Regions from separate parts of the Shinella sp. GW835-FHT14H05 genome, predicted to be linked through region 3. Evidence: predicted binding sites of a transcription regulator. Region 3 holds the regulator's gene; each other region holds the start of a gene.

Region 1 (5,781 bases), on a different contig from region 3:
GATGCCGGCGAGGTTGCGCGCCGCTTCCACGACCGCCATCTGCATGCCGAAGCAGATGCCGAAATAGGGCACCTTGCGCTCGCGGGCAAAGCGCGCCGCATTGATCTTGCCCTCGGAGCCGCGCTCGCCAAAACCGCCGGGAACGAGGATGCCATGCACCTTCTCAAGGTACGGCGCCGGGTCTTCTTTCTCGAAGACCTCCGACTCGATCCATTCGAGCTTGACCTTGACGTGGTTGGCGATGCCGCCGTGGTAGAGCGCCTCGATCAGCGACTTATAGGCATCCTTGAGGCCGGTATATTTGCCGACGATGGCGATCGTCACCTCGCCTTCCGGCGTCTTGATGCGATCGGAAACCGTCTGCCAGGCTTCAAGCCGCGGCTTCGGCGCCGGCTCGATGCCGAAGGCGGCGAGCACTTCGTCGTCCAGGCCTTCCTTATGGTAGGCGAGCGGCACGTCGTAGATCGAAGCGACGTCAAGCGCCTGGATGACGGCGGTCGCGCGAACGTTGCAGAACAGCGAGAGCTTCTTGCGCTCGGCTTCCGGGATTTCGCGGTCGGCGCGCACCAGCAGGATATCCGGATGGATGCCCATCGCCTGCAACTCCTTGACGGAGTGCTGCGTCGGCTTGGTCTTGAGTTCGCCTGCGGCCGGAATGTAGGGCATCAGCGTCAGGTGGACATAGACCGCCGTGCCGCGCGGCAGGTCGTTGCCGAGCTGGCGGATCGCTTCCATGAAGGGCATGGCCTCGATGTCGCCCACCGTGCCGCCGATCTCGCAGATCACGAAGTCGTAGTCGTCATTGCCTTCGGTGACGAAGTTCTTGATCTCGTTGGTGACGTGCGGAATGACCTGCACGGTCGCGCCGAGATAGTCGCCGCGGCGTTCCTTGTCGATGATGTTCTTGTAGATGCGACCGGTGGTGATGTTGTCGGTCTTGGTGGCCGAGCGGCCGGTGAAGCGCTCATAGTGGCCGAGGTCGAGGTCGGTTTCCGCACCGTCGTCGGTGACGAACACCTCGCCGTGCTGCGTCGGGCTCATGGTGCCCGGATCGACGTTCAGATAGGGGTCCAGCTTCCTGAGGCGCACGCGATAACCGCGGGCCTGAAGGAGAGCTCCGAGTGCAGCGGCGGCAATGCCTTTTCCGAGGGAAGAAACCACGCCGCCTGTGATGAATACATATCGCGCCATGGGAGTCACCGGATACCTTTTCAAAATCGATTCCGCCACCGAAAAATCACCTTGGGCGTGATTTCGGAAGACGCAATCGTCGTTTTACACAAGAAGAAGGCCGGTTGGATTTCGCCAACCGGCCGGTTTGTTTTTCAGCCCCTGCGGCTTACTGGCCGCTCGGGACGCCGGAGTTCTGCTCCGTACCCGTTGCGCCACCGGTCGTGCCGGTGCCCGTCGTCGTGTTGCCCGTGCCGGTCGTGGTGTTGCCCGTACCCGTACCCGTACCGGTCGCAGCGCCGCCTTCGGTCGGAACGGTGTCGGTGCCGGTCGTCGCAGGCGTCTGGTTGTTGTTCTGCGTGCCCTGGTTCTGCTCGGCCCCGCCGAGCGCGTCGAGGACGCCGCCCGTGCCGGTCGTGCCCGGAATACGGTCGAGAATGTCGGTCGGCTGCGTTTCGTAACGGGCGAGGATGCCCATGCCGAGCGCCAGCACGAAGAACAGTGCGGCCAGGATCGCGGTGGTGCGCGTCAGGGCATTGGCCGTGCCGCGGGCCGACATGAAGCCGGAGCCGCCGCCGATGCCGAGGCCGCCGCCTTCAGACCGCTGGATCAGCACGACGCCGATCAGCGCGACGACGACCATGAGATAGATGACGAGCAAGATGGTCTGCATGTTTCAGGATCCCGGCCAGACGGCCCAAATTTCAGGTTTGCGGCTCAATATACCAAGCCGCGCACCATTCCAAGCCCTTACCGGCCAATCCGCCCGCCCTTTTGCGGGCAGGCCATTGGCGCCTCAGGCCGTGAGCTCTTCGTATGCCCGGTAGATGGCAAGGAAGTCGTCGGATTTCAAGCTCGCGCCGCCGATCAGCGCACCATCGACATTGGTCACACCCATCAGTTCCTTGGCATTGCCCGGCTTCACCGAACCGCCATAGAGAATGCGCATCGTGGCGCCCTCGCCGGCAAAACGCGCCGTGAGTTCCGCGCGCATGAAGGCATGCGCCTCCTCGACGTCGGCCGCCGTCGGCGTCAGCCCGGTGCCAATCGCCCAGACGGGCTCGTAGGCGATCACGGTGTTTTCCGCCGTCGCACCATCCGGCACGGAGCCGGCAAGCTGCGTCTTCAGCACGTCCAGCGTTTTGCCGGATTTGCGCTCGTCGCCGGTCTCGCCGATGCAGACGATGGCGACGAGGTCGTTTGCATGCGCAATCTCGGCCTTGGCGCGCACCAGCGCGTCGCTTTCCTTGTGGTCCGTGCGGCGCTCGGAATGGCCGACGATGACGTGGCTGCCGAAGCAGTCGGCGATCATTTCGGCGGAAACATCGCCGGTATGCGCGCCAGAAGCCTTTTCATGGCAATCCTGCGCGCCGATAAGCAGCGGGCTATCGTCGCAAAGCGCCGTCGCCACATACAGCAGCGTTGCCGGCGGGCAGATCAGCGTCTCGACCTTTTCGGAAAGCGGTCCCTTCACGCCTTCGGCCATCGCCTTGATCTGGTCGAGCGACGCGCGCGTGCCGTTCATCTTCCAGTTCCCGGCAACGAGCGGGGTTACGTCCGGTGTCATGAGGCCTCCCTGTCCTTAAAGATTGTTGGCTTGCGGCGTAGCAAATCGAAGCCTACTGCGCAAACAGCCAGTTGAGCGTTTCGCGCCAATCGGTCATGCGCACCGGCGTGCCGTGGCCGCCGGTCTGGAACAGCACGAAGCGCGCCGGGATGCCCGCCTTCCTGAGCTTGCGGAAGACGGCGATCTGGTCGTTCGCCTGGTAGACGCTGTCGCTGTCGCCATGGGTGAAGAAGACCGGAAGCTTCGCCTTGAAGGCCGCGGTCTTGGCATAATCGCCATCCGCCGCCCCGCCCATCAGCACCATGCCCGAGAGGCTTTTCACCGCCACCGGATCGCGCGCGACGCGGGCGCAGATGAAACTGCCCATCGAGGCGCAGGCGAGGATGACCGGCGCATCCGGCGAGAGCGCCTTGGCGGTGAGGATGAGGCCGGAAATGCGCGCGGCCCCCTTGTCGTCGAAGGAGGGCACGCTCGCCGCGTAATAGACCCCGCCACCCCGCACCGCGAGGTTTTTCAGCCGGTTGAAATTGCCGCCAAAATTCCAGTCGTTGTTGCCGAGCCGCCGGTCGCCGCCGCGACCGTGGATGAAGATGACGGTGAAGGCCGCCCCCTCGCCCTTGCCGGTCATCGCCACGTCGATCGGCCCGGCCGGCGTGTCGAGCGTCGTATTCTTCTGCGCCTTCTTCACCGCCGTCGAGACATAGGCCGATTTCGCCCGGCGCTCCGGCACCTGGTCGCGCCCGTTGATATCGCGCATTTCCTGGTAATCGACGACGCTGAGCGCGCCGTCGTCGGACGTCTCGATCACCGTGCCATAGCGGAAAAGCTCGTCCTTCCAGGGGTTCAGCGTCAGCGCCGCCGCATCCTGAACCGCAAGCGCGGTGAAAACCGCGGCGAAAACCAGCCGGCGAAGGCAATGAACTGTGGACTGAGGCATGAACTGTCGTTCCCTGGGGCTGGCGATACTTGCCATCCGCCTGCGCGCAACGCAATCCTCGCCCAGCGGTTGGCGCGGCCCGGCATCGCGAAAACCCACGGAATCTGGCAGAGTCGCGAGTGATTCGCCCGCGACCTCATTTGTGCCAAACCCCGATCTTCCCGGATCGGCGGGAGAAAATGGCAAACGGAACAAAATCTGAACGGCCCATGCAAGACGACAGCAACGACCTTTTCGCCAACGTTCCCCCTCAACCCGCCGCCGCGTCGCCCGCACCGGCGGAAAAGCCGGCTGCCGCGCCGCCGCGCGAGGCGCGCGCCGTCCAGCCCATCAGCGAGGGCTCCGGCGGCTATGATGCCTCGGCGATCCGCGTGCTGGAGGGCCTGGAGCCCGTGCGCATGCGGCCAGGCATGTATATCGGCGGCACGGACGAGAAGGCGCTGCACCACCTCTTCGCCGAAGTCATCGACAACTCGATGGACGAAGCGGTCGCCGGCCACGCCAACTTCATCGACGTCAACCTCGACGCCGAGGGCTACCTGACCGTCACCGACAACGGCCGCGGCATCCCGGTGGAAAACCATCCCCAGATGCCGGGAAAATCGACGCTCGAAGTCATCCTCACCGTGCTGCATGCCGGCGGCAAGTTCGACGGCAAGGCCTACGAGACCTCGGGCGGTCTGCACGGCGTCGGCGTTTCCGTCGTCAACGCGCTGTCCGACCATCTCGAAGTCGAGGTCGCCCGCAACAAGAAGCTCTACCGCCAGCGCTTTTCGCGCGGCAAGCCGGTCGGCGGCCTGGAAGAGCTCGGCGATGTGCACAACCGCCGCGGCACCAAGGTACGCTTCCACCCCGACCCGGAAATTTTTGGTGCCCACGCCCGTTTCGATCCCGGCCGCGTCTTCCGCATGGCCCGCTCCAAGGCCTACCTCTTCGGCGGCGTTGAAATCCGCTGGAGCTGCGACCCGTCGCTGCTGCTGGAAGGTTCGGAAACGCCGGAAAAGGCGGTCTTCCATTTCCCCGGCGGCCTGAAGGATTATCTCCAGGCGACGCTCGGCAAAGACTACACCGTCACCCGTGAAATCTTCGCCGGCAAAAGCGAAAAGTCCGGCGGTCACGGTTCGCTCGAATGGGCGGTAACTTGGTACGGCGGCGATTCGCTGATCCACTCCTATTGCAACACCATCCCGACGGCCGACGGCGGCACGCATGAGGCGGGACTGCGCATCGCGCTCACCAAGGGCCTCAAGGCCTATGCCGACCTGACGCAGAACAAGCGCGCCAAGGACATCACCACGGACGATGTGATGATTTCCGCGGTCGGCATGCTGTCCGTCTTCATCCGCGAGCCGGAATTCGTCGGGCAGACGAAGGACAAGCTCGCGAGCGTCGAGGCCCAGCGCATCGTTGAAAACGCATTGCGCGACCCCTTCGACCACTACCTCGCCGACAATCCGGGCGAAGCGGCCAAGCTGCTCGAATGGGTGATCGAGCGCGCGGAAGAGCGCATGCGCCGCCGCAAGGAAAAGGAAGTCAGCCGCAAGACCGCGGTGCGCAAGCTGCGCCTGCCGGGAAAACTGGCCGACTGCTCGCAGAATTCCGCCGAGGGCGCCGAACTCTTCATCGTCGAGGGCGATTCGGCCGGCGGCTCCGCCAAGCAGGCGCGCAACCGCGCCAACCAGGCCATCCTTCCCTTGCGCGGCAAAATCCTCAACGTCGCCAGCGCCGGCCGTGAAAAGCTCGGCGCCAACCAGCAGATCTCCGATCTGGTGCAGGCGCTCGGCTGCGGCACGCGCACGAAATATCGCGAAGAGGACCTGCGCTACGAGCGCGTCATCGTCATGACCGATGCCGACGTCGACGGCGCGCACATCGCCTCGCTGCTGATCACCTTCTTCTATCAGGAGATGCCGGATCTCGTGCGCGGCGGCCACCTCTTCCTCGCCGTGCCGCCGCTCTACCGCCTCAGCCAGGGCGGCAAGACACTCTATGCCCGCGACGACCCGCACCGCGAGGAGCTGATGCGCACCGAGTTCAACGGCCACGGCAAGGTGGAAATCGGCCGATTCAAGGGTCTCGGCGAGATGCTGCCGGCGCAGCTCAAGGA
Region 2 (5,781 bases), on a different contig from region 3:
CCTCGGCACCTGTCCAGACATCAAAAAACCGGCCCTTCAGGAAGAAGAGGCCGGTTTTTCGATATTCTTGCGGGCGTTGCGCGGTGATTACATCGCCGCGGCGTCGTCGTCGCTGGAATCGTTCGGATCAGGGCCACCGTTTTCCAGGAAGCGGTCGGCGATGAGGCCGGCATTCTGGCGCAGCGACGTCTCGATCTCGTTGGCGAGATCCGGATTGTCGCGCAGGAACGTCTTGGCGTTCTCGCGGCCCTGGCCGAGGCGCTGGCTGTTATAGGAGAACCAGGAGCCCGACTTCTCCACGATACCGGCCTTGACGCCGAGATCGATGAGCTCGCCCGTCTTGGAGACGCCCTCGCCATACATGATGTCGAACTCGACCTGCTTGAAGGGCGGCGCCATCTTGTTCTTGACGACCTTGACGCGGGTCTGGTTGCCGATGACCTCGTCACGCTCCTTGACCGCGCCGATGCGGCGGATGTCGAGGCGGACGGAGGCATAGAACTTCAGCGCGTTGCCGCCCGTCGTCACTTCCGGCGAACCGTAGACGACGCCGATCTTCATGCGGATCTGGTTGATGAAGATCACCATCGTGTTGGACTTGGAGATCGATGCCGTCAGCTTGCGCAGCGCCTGGCTCATCAGGCGGGCCTGGAGGCCGGGCAGGCTCTCGCCCATCTCGCCTTCGATTTCGGCGCGCGGCGTGAGTGCGGCGACCGAGTCGATCACGAGCACGTCGATTGCGCCGGAGCGCACCAGCGTATCGGTGATTTCCAGTGCCTGCTCGCCGGTGTCGGGCTGCGAGATCAGGAGGTTTTCCAGATCGACGCCGAGCTTGCGGGCATAGACCGGGTCGAGCGCGTGTTCGGCGTCGACGAAGGCGCAGATGCCGCCCTTCTTCTGGGCTTCCGCAATGGTCTGCAGAGCCAGCGTCGTCTTGCCCGAACTTTCCGGGCCGTAGATCTCGATGATGCGGCCCTTGGGCAGGCCGCCGACGCCGAGCGCGATGTCGAGGCTCAGCGAACCGGTCGGGATCGTCTCGATCTCGATGACGCTGTCCTTACCGCCGAGCTTCATGATGGAGCCCTTGCCGAAGGAGCGCTCGATCTGGGAGAGTGCCGCCTCGAGTGCCTTGCTTTTATCCACTGCTTTATCCTCTACGAGCCGCAAAGTGTTCTGTGCCATTCCGTCCACCTTTAGGTTATTGAAGCAAGACAGGCAACGAACCCGCCGATGAAAGCTATGTACACATTTTGTTCTCATTTCGCAAGGTGCATTTATCCTTTTGAATGTTTTTGTGAATCGGGGGCGTGTTCTATTTTCGTTTCGGTGGGATAAAGCCACGCAGGAACAAGGGTATACCCGCCCTGGTGCCCGGCCTTCTGGGCCGAATCGGGCGGGTGCGAAGGAAGACGATGACGGGAAAGACGATACTGGTGATGGGCGGCGCCCATGTGGACAGGCGCGGACGCATTGCCGGCGAGACGACGCCGGGGGCGAGCAATCCCGGCGGCTGGTTCGTGGAAGCGGGCGGCGGCGCCTTCAATGCGGCGCGCAACCTCGCGCGGCTGGGGCATGCGGTGCGGCTCGTCTCGCCGCGCGGCGGCGATGCGGACGGCGATATCGTCGCGGCGGCTGCTGCGGCGGCGGGTATCGAGGACACCCCCTTCACCTTCCTCGACCGGGCGACGCCGAGTTACACGGCGATCATCGAACGCGACGGCAACCTCGTCATCGCGCTTGCCGACATGGACCTCTACCGGCTGTTCTCGCCGCGGCGCCTGCAGCAGCGAGCTATGCGCGAGGCGGTCGCGGCGGCAGGCCTCATCCTCACCGATGCCAACCTGCCGGCCGAAACGCTCGGCGCCATGGCGAAGGCCGCGGCTGAAGCCCGCGTGCCGATCGCCGGCATCGCCATCTCGCCGGCCAAGGTCGTGCGGTTCGAACAAACCCTGTCCGCCCTCGCCTTCCTGTTCATGAACGAGGCGGAGGCACGCACGCTGACGGGGGCTACACCGGAAAACCCGGCCGACTGGCCGAAGGCCTTGCGCGCCGCGGGCCTTGCCGCGGGCGTGGTGACGCGCGGCGGGCGGGGCGTCATCGCTTTCGATGCGAAGGGCGCGGCGCTGGTCACGCCGCCGGAAATCCCGGCGCTCGGTGATGTCACGGGTGCCGGCGATTCGCTGGCCTCCGGTTTCGTCAGCGCCTGGCTCGCCGGGCGGGACCTCGGCGAGGCGCTGCGCCACGGCGCGGCAGCGGCCGCGATCACCGTGCGCTCGCCGCTGGCCGTGGCTGAAGAAATGTCGCAGGCGGCCCTTGCCGCCGCACTTTCTCTTGTGCCTCAGGCCGAATGGATGGCATGAGACTTTCTTGCCGAAAATTCCGCCTGAAAATTCGACCAGATTTCCGCAAGGATCCAGCATGACCAGACCCGCCTCCGCCCTCCTGCCGATGCAGTATTCGGAAGAAGTCGCCGCCGCCAAGGCGCGCGGCGCGCCGATCGTCGCGCTCGAATCGACGATCATCACCCATGGCATGCCCTATCCGGGCAACCTGGACATGGCCCGCAGCGTCGAGCGCATCATCCGCGAGGAAGGCGCCGTGCCGGCGACGATCGCCGTCATCGATGGCGTGCTGCATATCGGCCTCGACGATGCGACGCTCGAAACGCTCGCGAAGACCGAAGGCGCCATGAAGCTGTCGCGCGCGGACCTCGCCTTCGCGATCGCGGAGCGGCGCACGGGCGCCACCACCGTCGCCGCGACGATGATCGGTGCCGCGCGCGCCGGCATCCGGGTTTTTGCCACCGGCGGCATCGGCGGCGTGCACCGCAAGGCCGAAGAGACCTTCGACATTTCCGCCGACCTCGACGAGCTGTCGCGCACCGGCGTCATCGTCGTCTGCGCCGGCGCCAAGGCGATCCTCGACATCCCGAAGACGCTGGAAGTGCTGGAAACCCGCGGCGTACCGGTCGTCACCTATGACAGCCCGGTCTTCCCCGCCTTCTGGTCGCGCGATTCGGGGCTGAAGAGCCCGCTGACGCTGAACAGCCCGGCGGCCATCGCCAATTTCCAGACGGTGCGCGACCAGCTCGGCGTCGACGGCGGCATGCTGATCGCCAATCCCGTGCCGGAGGCCGACGAAATCCCGCGCGAGGAAATGGAGATCTACATCGCCCGCGCGCTCGACAATGCCGAACGCGACGAGATCGCCGGCAAGGCCGTGACACCCTACCTGCTCGACAGCCTTTTCCGCCTGACGGACGGCCGCAGCCTGAAGACGAACATCGCGCTCGTCGAAAACAATGCCCGGCTCGCGGCGGAAATCGCCGTGGCGCTGGTGGATTGACAATCCGGAGGTGGCCGGTTTGCGCCGGCCGCCTCCTCCGCTTTTATCCGACCTGGATCAACCCGCGCGTTTCAACACCCATTGGAAACTGCTCTGCCAGAGCGTGGTCGGGATTTCCTGCTCCAGAGTCTGGACGAGTGCCGCGAGGCTGACGCTGCGCAGCTTTGCGCGCCATGCCTCGTCCGCATCCCACATGACGCGGGCGACCGCGCAGGGGCCGGCCTCGCAATAGCCTTCGGGACGGCAGGGATTGTTGGCGCGGATATTGCTGCAGGCGAAGGTCCGCTCCTTGCCTTCCACCGCCTCCACCACATCGAGAAAGGTTATTTCCGCGGTCGGGCGAGCAAGGCGATAACCACCGCTCGGCCCCAGCGTCGATTCGACCAGCTTCGCCTGGGAAAGGCTCTGCAATGCCTTGGAGAGATATTCCTTCGGCAGGCCATGGAATTCGGCCAGAGCCTTGGTGGAAAGATAACGCCCGTCTGGAAGTCCGGCGAGAATGGCACAACAGTGCAGTGCCCATTCGACTTGGCTCTTGAGGATCATCAAACCCATCCGCGCAATAAGGATATTTATTATCCGTATTCTATGCTTTTTGTAAACGGCGGGGTGAGGAGATTGCAGGTACAGGGCCAAGATTCTCGCGAAGAGCTTTAGGAAAAACCGCTGACCCGGATGACCAGCGACGGGTTCTCTCGCACTTGGCTGTCAGATTTCGGTTTATGTAATTTAACCTAGTTTGCTGTCATAAGTGCCTGCCTATATGCGCAGGAAGGTTCGAAAGCATGCTTTCCTCCTGCCAGCGCACCCCGTTCTTTGTGGTCTTCTTGATCTGGTCGTTGGGAAGGCCGAAGCCTCGCGCGCAACGCGCTCCGAACCATATTGAGCTTTAGAATGGAACGGCCCGCCCTGTTTACTGCTATTGGGGTCATCAGGGCGGGCCAAACTGGTTAGGAGACCGGCAGCGTGCCGCTGAAATACGTATTGAATTGCTGCTGAGCTGCGGTCTTCACACCCTCGCGGCTGAGTTTTCCATCATTACTGGGATCATCCGAAACGTTCCGGTTGACGATTCGCCATACTGTGTCGCAGACCGCTGCGCGAACGCCCTTCAAGTCTTCATTTGTCAAAGCCATTTTCAGTCTCCTTCATATTTGGGTGACCCAATTGCCTACCCAAATCTAAGAGCGAGTAATGTTCGCTCTTAGAGCGACGGCCACATTCTCCGGCAACTCCGGGGTTATGCTTGATCGCTCGGCCATATTAAAACCGCCCAACAAGACGGGGATAATTTCTGAAGGATTTTCTGATCGGCTACCGGATTGGTGCGGGCTCAATCGCCTCGTAATTGAGAGAAGTCCGTCCACCCGAGTAAATGATGACGCACCTGAAGGAGGCTGTTCTCTCCCACAGTGCGCTCACAACGTAAATTTGACTAATCAAATACTGGGGCGGGAAACGTTGGCTTCTCAGGGCCTTGCCGATGGTCGGAGTGGAGAGATTCGAACTCCCGACCCTCTGGTCCCAAACCAGATGCGCTACCAGACTGCGCTACACTCCGTCCGTCCCGGCGAAGGGGGAGATACACGCATCCGCCGGCTGCCGCAACAGCTAATAGGCGCTTTCGGGCGCTTGTCGCGAGAAATGCGGGGACGGTCTATTGCGCCTTGCGCTGGGATTCCAGGAGTTCGTTCTTAACGCGGTTGCCGGCGCGGATGCCGAGGCGCTTGACGGTGCCACCGTTGAGTTCCAGCACGTAGTCGATCGGTCCCTGCGAATCGATGATCGCTTCCGAAAGCGGCTCGGCATTTTCCTTGATGGCGCGCACCTTGCCGTCCTTGGCGATGAACAGCATGTCGAGCGGCAGGTAGGTGTTCTTCATCCACATGAAGACCTGCCGCGTTTCGCCGAAGGCGAAGAGCATGCCGTGGTCCTCGGCCATTTCGCGGCGGTTCATCAGGCCCTGCTCGCGCTGGCGCGGCGTGACGGCCAGTTCGACCGTGAAGACATGGCTCTTGCCATCCTTGGTCACGATCGTCAGCGGCTGCTTGTCAAAGGTTTCCGCAGCGTGAGCGACGAGCGAGAAACAGAAAAAAAGCGCCATGACGGCGCTCGCGAGGCGCGCGAAGCCGAACGTCCGCGCGAGATGCCCCATCAGTGCGCCCTGTTGCCGGGAACCGGCATGTCCGGGTGGATTTCCGCGGCCATCAGGCCCTTTTCGCCATCGCCGAAGCGCGCGAGCACGACCTGCCCCGGGCGAAGCTCGGTGAGGCCGAAGCGGCGCAGCGTCTCCATATGAATGAAGATATCCTCGGTGCCCTCGCCGCGCGTCAGGAAGCCAAAACCCTTGGTGCGGTTGAACCACTTGACCAGCACGCGCTCCAGCCCGCTCGACGGGGTGACCTGAACGTGGGTCTTCACCGGCGGCATCTGCGA
Region 3 (5,781 bases):
GAGGCGCTCACCGCCGTCAGCGTCGCCTGCCTCACCATCTACGACATGGCGAAAGCCGCCGACCGCGAGATGGAGATCGGCGGCATCCGGCTCGTCGAAAAATCCGGCGGCCGCTCCGGCGACTACAAGCGGGCAAACGCCTGATGTCGCTCCTCCCCGTCGCCGACGCCCTCGACCGCCTGCTTTCCCGGCCCAAGCCGACACAGCGGACAGAGACGGTTTCGCTGCATGACGCGCAAGGCCGCGTCCTCGCCGAAGACATCGCCGCGCGCCTGACCCAGCCGCCTTTCGACAATTCCGCCATGGACGGCTACGCCGTCCGCCACGCGGATATCGCTACACTCGGCGCCATCCTCAAGGTCGTCGGCCTCTCCTCCGCCGGTCACGCCTTCGAAGGCTCTGCCGGCCCGGGCGAGGCCGTGCGCATTTTCACCGGCGCGCCCTTGCCCTCCTTCGCCGATACCGTGCTTTTGCAGGAAGACGCGGAAAAGCTGGAAGACGGCCGCATCCGCACGACCTTCCTCACTCCAAAAGGCCGCCATGTGCGCCCACGCGGACAGGATTTTTCCGAAGGCGAGACCGTGCTGAAGGCCGGCGCCGTGCTCGATGCCGGCCGCCTGACCGTCGCCGCTGCGATGAACCATCCGGCGCTAACAGTCTACGCCCGCCCCCGCGTCGCGGTGCTTGCGACAGGCGACGAGCTCGTCCCGCCCGGAACGCCGCCCGGCGCCAGCCAGATCATCGCGTCCAACACCTATGGCGTTTCGGCGCTCGCGCGGGCGGCCGGCGCGGAGGTGATCGACCTCGGGATCGTCGGCGACGACAAGCAGGCGATTCTGGAAGCCGTGCGAAACGCCCTGGCGCTCGATATCGACGTGCTCGTGACGCTCGGCGGCGCCTCCGTCGGCGATTTCGACCTCGTGCAGCCGGTGCTCGGCGAGGCCGGCATGGAGCTCGATTTCTGGCGAATCGCCATGCGGCCGGGAAAGCCGCTGATGGTCGGCCGGCTGGGGGATATCCAGGTGCTGGGCCTGCCCGGCAACCCGGTCTCAAGCCTCGTCTGCTCGCTGCTCTTCCTGGAGCCGCTGGTGCGCCGCCTCGCCCGCCTGCCCGCAAAAAACCGCCGGCACCCGGCCATCGCCGCCGTGCCGCTCAAGGAAAACGACCAGCGGCAGGATTATGTCCGCGCCCGCATCGTCCGGGGACCGGCCGGCGACCTGCGCGTCACCCCCTTCGGCAAGCAGGATTCCTCGATGATGAAGGTCTTCGCCGAATCGGAAGGCTTGCTGATCCGACCGCCAAACGCCCCGGCCGTTCCCCAAGGCGATCTCTGCGAAGTACTTCTCCTGCGCGAACCCTCCGTCTGAACAATATTATTATTTCCAAGGCCTTGCGGAACACATATGGAACAGATAGTGTCTGTTCTGGATTTGTTTCACGATTCTGGATTGTTTCAAGATTCTCGGTGGAGGGGCCATGCTCACGCGGAAACAACAGGAACTTCTCCTGTTCATTCATGAACGGATGAAGGAGTCCGGTATTCCTCCCTCGTTTGACGAGATGAAGGATGCGCTCGATCTCGCATCCAAGTCCGGCATCCATCGCCTCATCACGGCACTGGAGGAGCGCGGCTTCATCCGCCGCCTGCCCAACCGGGCGCGGGCACTGGAAGTGATCAAGCTTCCCGAAGCCTATTCGCCAAGCCTCCAGCCGCGCCGCGGCTTTTCGCCGGCCGTCATCGAAGGCAGCCGCGGCAAGCAGCCCGTGCCGGCCGCCCCCGTACAGCGCACGCCGCAAGCGGACATGTCGTTGTCGGTCTCCGTGCCGGTCATGGGACGCATCGCCGCCGGTGTTCCGATCTCCGCCATCCAGAACAACACCCACGAGATCATGGTGCCGGCCGAGATGGTCGGCAACGGCGATCATTATGCGCTGGAGGTCAAGGGCGACTCGATGATCGAGGCCGGCATCCTCGACGGCGACACCGTGATCATCCGCAACGCCACCACCGCCAATCCGGGCGAGATCATCGTGGCGCTCGTCGACGACGAGGAAGCGACGCTTAAGCGTTTCCGCCGCAAGGGCGCCTCCATTGCGCTCGAAGCCGCAAACCCGGCCTACGAGACCCGCATTTTCGGGCCGGACCGCGTCAAGATCCAGGGCAAGCTCGTCGGCCTCATTCGCCGCTATCATTGAGCGCCGTCTCGGCCTCGAAGGTGCCGCTACGCCAATCATAGGTGCGGTGGCGAGACCAGGGCCGGTCGAGGGTTTCGATGGCGGGGGTGATCTCGGCGTCGGAAAGTGTTGAAGCGGCCTTTTCGGCGTCGGGCTGGATTTCCAGTGCGCCCGTGCGCCGCAAATGGCGGGCCGTCATCAGCCGGGCTCCGGAGCGGCATTCCTCCAGCCGCAGGGCTTGGGACACGACGACGAGGTCGGCAGCATCGCAGGCGGTTCCGAGGAAGGCGAGGTCTTCCAGCGTGACGATCCGCCAACCGCTCGGCGAAACAGCGGCGCAGAATGCCTTTGTTTCGCAGATGAAGCCCCTGCCCTTTCCTGCGGCCTCCAGGGCGGATGCCATGGCGGCCTTCGCCCTCTGCCGATCCGCCTTGTGGCGCGGCTTCCTCTGCTTTTCAGTCCCTTCAGCGGTTTCACCGACCTCCTCTACCGTCAGCCCTTCGCTCTTGCGCATCTCCGGCTTGATGAGATCGCCGAGCCGCAGCGCGCGGCGCCATTGCGCATAGATGAAATCCGGCGGCCTTGCGCGGTTCGTTGCAACGGTGTCGCCGCGCCGGATCGCCACGAGACGGCCGTCTTCCGAGACCAGCACTTCCGGCGCGCGGCGTTCGTCCGGCCAGCAGGCGATGACGATCCCGAGCATGACGAGCAGCGTGCCGGCATGGCGCAGCCGGGTGCGCAGGATGCAGGCCAGGCCGCCGCCGAGGCCGATTAGCAGGAAAGCGGACTGCGGAATTTGACCGGTGACGATTTCGCCTTTCCAGCTTGCGACCCACATCGAAAGCGCGATCATCCATTCGATGCCCTTGCCCATGATCGCGAAGGGGATGGCATCGAGGCCGAACGGCATCAGCAGCACTGCGATGAGGCCAAAGGGCATGACGATCGTGCTGATCACCGGCATCGCCAGAAGATTGCCGGCGAGGCCATAGGCGGGGATGCGGTGAAAATGGCCGATGGAATAGATCAGCGTGGAAAAACCGCCGATCAACGAGGAGAGCATGAGCCCGCCGAAGAAACGGCCGAGCGAGCCGCCGAACAGTTGCAACGGCCCTCCCCGGCTTTCCCGCCGCATCGGCCGCTCGCGCCAGGCCGCGTAGCCCGCGACAAGCCCGAGCGTCGCCGCATAGGACATCTGGAAACCTGGATTGGTGACGGCAGATGGCGTCACCAGCAGGATGAGGATCGCCGAAAGCGCGACATTGCGCAGGCTGATGGCCGATCGCCCGAAGAGCACGGCGACAAGCATGACGCAGATCATGATCCACGATCGCACGGCCGACAGCGCGCCGCCCGAGACGAGGATATAGAGCGTCACCATGATGAGCGCGCCGGCCGCGGCGATCTTCTTGGCCGGATATCGCTCGGAAAACCCCGGGATCAGCGCCATCAGCATGCGCGCGCCGACGAGGAAGGTGCCGGCGGCGAGCACCATGTTGAGCCCTGAAATGGCCAATACATGGGCAAGCCCCGCCTGCCGCAGCGCTTCGACCGTGTCCGCGCCGATCGCCCGCTGTTCCGCCGTCACCAGTGCCGCGGCGATCGCCCCGGCATCGCCGCCGATGCGGCCCCGAATATGCTCGGTCAGGTTGTTGCGCCAGCGCGCGATCTCCTGCCGGACCCGGCCTTCCAGCCCCGCCTCACCGGTCGCAACACCTTTGGGCGCACTGTAAAAATAGCCGACGGCGCCGGTGCCAGCGAAATAGGCATCGAAGGCGAAATCGTTGAGGCCGGCCAAGGCCGGGCCGGACGGGGGCCCGAGGCGCGCACGCCCCGTTATGCCTGCGCCGATCGCGATCGGTTCATGACGACTGCGGGCAAGCAGCGTGACGACGCCGGGTGGCCGCTTCAGCACCGGATCGCGCGTCGCCTCAAGCGCGATACGGTAGCGGATCGCCCCGCGCTCGTCGCTTTCGCGGGACAGCACCCGGCCGCTGATCTGCGTGGTGACCGGCGTATCGAGGATGACGGTGTCAAGCCGGCTGCTTTCCACGGCCGCAAGCAGCATGCCCACGGGAACGAGAAAAGCGGCACCCGCGGCGAGCGCCACCCAGTCCTCCCGATACCGCAGCTGCCAGGCAGGCCAGAACGTAACGCTGGCAAGAAGCAGCAGGGCATAAATTGGCGGATCGGTGGCGGCGGCAAACCACAGGGCGGCTCCGATGCCGAGAAAGACCGGCACGAACAGGAAGAAGTGGCCGTGCGCCCGCTCCTCGGCAAAGGCGGCATCGATTCTCTGGCCGGCAAGGCTTTCCCGAACCCGACCGGCGTAGCGCGCATAGGCGACAAGTGCGGCCTTGCGACGAGGCACTGGCAGAGCCGGTATCGGCAGCGAATCGCCAGCCGGCGCGACGCCCCAGGCCTCTGCCTCGCGCGCCGCCTGCTTCTCCGCGATGTCGATCCTGGCCATGCACTCGGCCCCGCCGGTTCCCCAGGCGATTATGCAACCCGCCGCAAGAATATTCAATCAAAAGTAGGGTGAATTAATAATAAGCCAAACAGAAAGCATGCGCCCTCCGCAACACGAAAACCACCCTCAGAAGTTGCTTGCAACTTGCCGGAAAGGGTAGATATTGCGTTGCCGGAAAGCCCGTTATCGCAATGCACAATTTGCCTTTGGTATCGCTTGGCAGCGCATCGTAAATGGGCTAGCAAAACGAGCATGTTCATGGTTGCGGCACGAAACTGTGCCACCATTTGAAACAACGGAGGATCGTTATGACAGGAACAATCGCGGATGTATCGTTCGGTGGCAAGTCGGTCGAGCTGCCGACGCGATCCGGCACGATCGGTCCCGATGTGATCGACATCGGCACGCTGTACAAGAATACCGGCGCCTTCACCTACGATCCCGGCTTCACCTCCACCGCCTCGTGCGAATCGAAGATCACCTATATCGACGGCGACGAAGGCGTGCTTCTGCACCGCGGCTACCCGATCGAGCAGCTTGCCGAACACGGCGACTTCCTCGAAGTCTGCTACCTTCTGTTGTACGGCGAACTGCCGACCAAGACCCAGAAGGACGACTTCGACTACCGCGTCACGCACCACACCATGGTGCACGAGCAGATGAGCCGCTTCTTCACCGGCTTCCGCCGCGATGCGCATCCGATGGCCGTCATGTGCGGCTGTGTCGGCGCGCTGTCGGCCTTCTACCACGACTCGACCGACATCACCGATCCGCACCAGCGCATGGTCGCCTCGCTGCGCATGATCGCCAAGATGCCGACGATCGCCGCCATGGCCTACAAGTACCATATCGGCCAGCCCTTCGTTTACCCGAAGAACGACCTCGACTACGCCTCGAACTTCCTGCGCATGTGTTTTGCCGTACCCTGCGAGGACTATGTGGTGAACCCGGTTCTGGCCCGCGCCATGGACCGCATCTTCATCCTGCATGCCGACCATGAGCAGAATGCCTCGACGTCGACTGTTCGCCTCGCCGGCTCTTCGGGCGCCAACCCGTTCGCCTGCATCGCGGCCGGCATCGCCTGCCTCTGGGGCCCGGCGCATGGCGGCGCCAACGAAGCGGCGCTGAACATGCTG

The links. Region 3 encodes LexA, which represses DNA repair genes until DNA is damaged. Its sites were predicted from a motif close to TGTTCNNNNTGTGTTCNG; they were not measured.
Region 1: a site for LexA is predicted at 3,862-3,879, ahead of parE (DNA topoisomerase IV subunit B). Genes of this name have one in related genera too.
Region 2: a site for LexA is predicted at 1,309-1,326, ahead of recA (recombinase RecA). Genes of this name have one in related genera too.

The regions. Positions count from the first base shown of each region.
Region 1 covers NZ_JBXAFY010000009.1:128,621-134,401, reverse strand. Annotated here, with positions in the region: gene pyrG (CTP synthase) at 1-1,191, opposite strand, end outside; gene secG (preprotein translocase subunit SecG) at 1,340-1,843, opposite strand; gene tpiA (triose-phosphate isomerase) at 1,967-2,737, opposite strand; gene AC1Q6Z_RS24130 (alpha/beta hydrolase) at 2,790-3,674, opposite strand; gene parE (DNA topoisomerase IV subunit B) at 3,884-5,781, shown strand, end outside.
Region 2 covers NZ_JBXAFY010000009.1:4,088-9,868, reverse strand. Annotated here, with positions in the region: gene recA (recombinase RecA) at 88-1,182, opposite strand; gene AC1Q6Z_RS23505 (carbohydrate kinase family protein) at 1,413-2,360, shown strand; gene AC1Q6Z_RS23500 (pseudouridine-5'-phosphate glycosidase) at 2,419-3,345, shown strand; gene AC1Q6Z_RS23495 (RrF2 family transcriptional regulator) at 3,403-3,891, opposite strand; gene AC1Q6Z_RS23490 (hypothetical protein) at 4,296-4,481, opposite strand; tRNA gene AC1Q6Z_RS23485 (tRNA-Pro) at 4,830-4,906, opposite strand; gene AC1Q6Z_RS23480 (DUF192 domain-containing protein) at 5,003-5,449, opposite strand; gene AC1Q6Z_RS23475 (cold-shock protein) at 5,500-5,781, opposite strand, start outside.
Region 3 covers NZ_JBXAFY010000001.1:1,453,279-1,459,059, reverse strand. Annotated here, with positions in the region: gene moaC (cyclic pyranopterin monophosphate synthase MoaC) at 1-144, shown strand, start outside; gene AC1Q6Z_RS07125 (molybdopterin molybdotransferase MoeA) at 144-1,367, shown strand; gene lexA (transcriptional repressor LexA) at 1,477-2,196, shown strand; gene AC1Q6Z_RS07115 (ComEC/Rec2 family competence protein) at 2,177-4,645, opposite strand; gene gltA (citrate synthase) at 4,954-5,781, shown strand, end outside.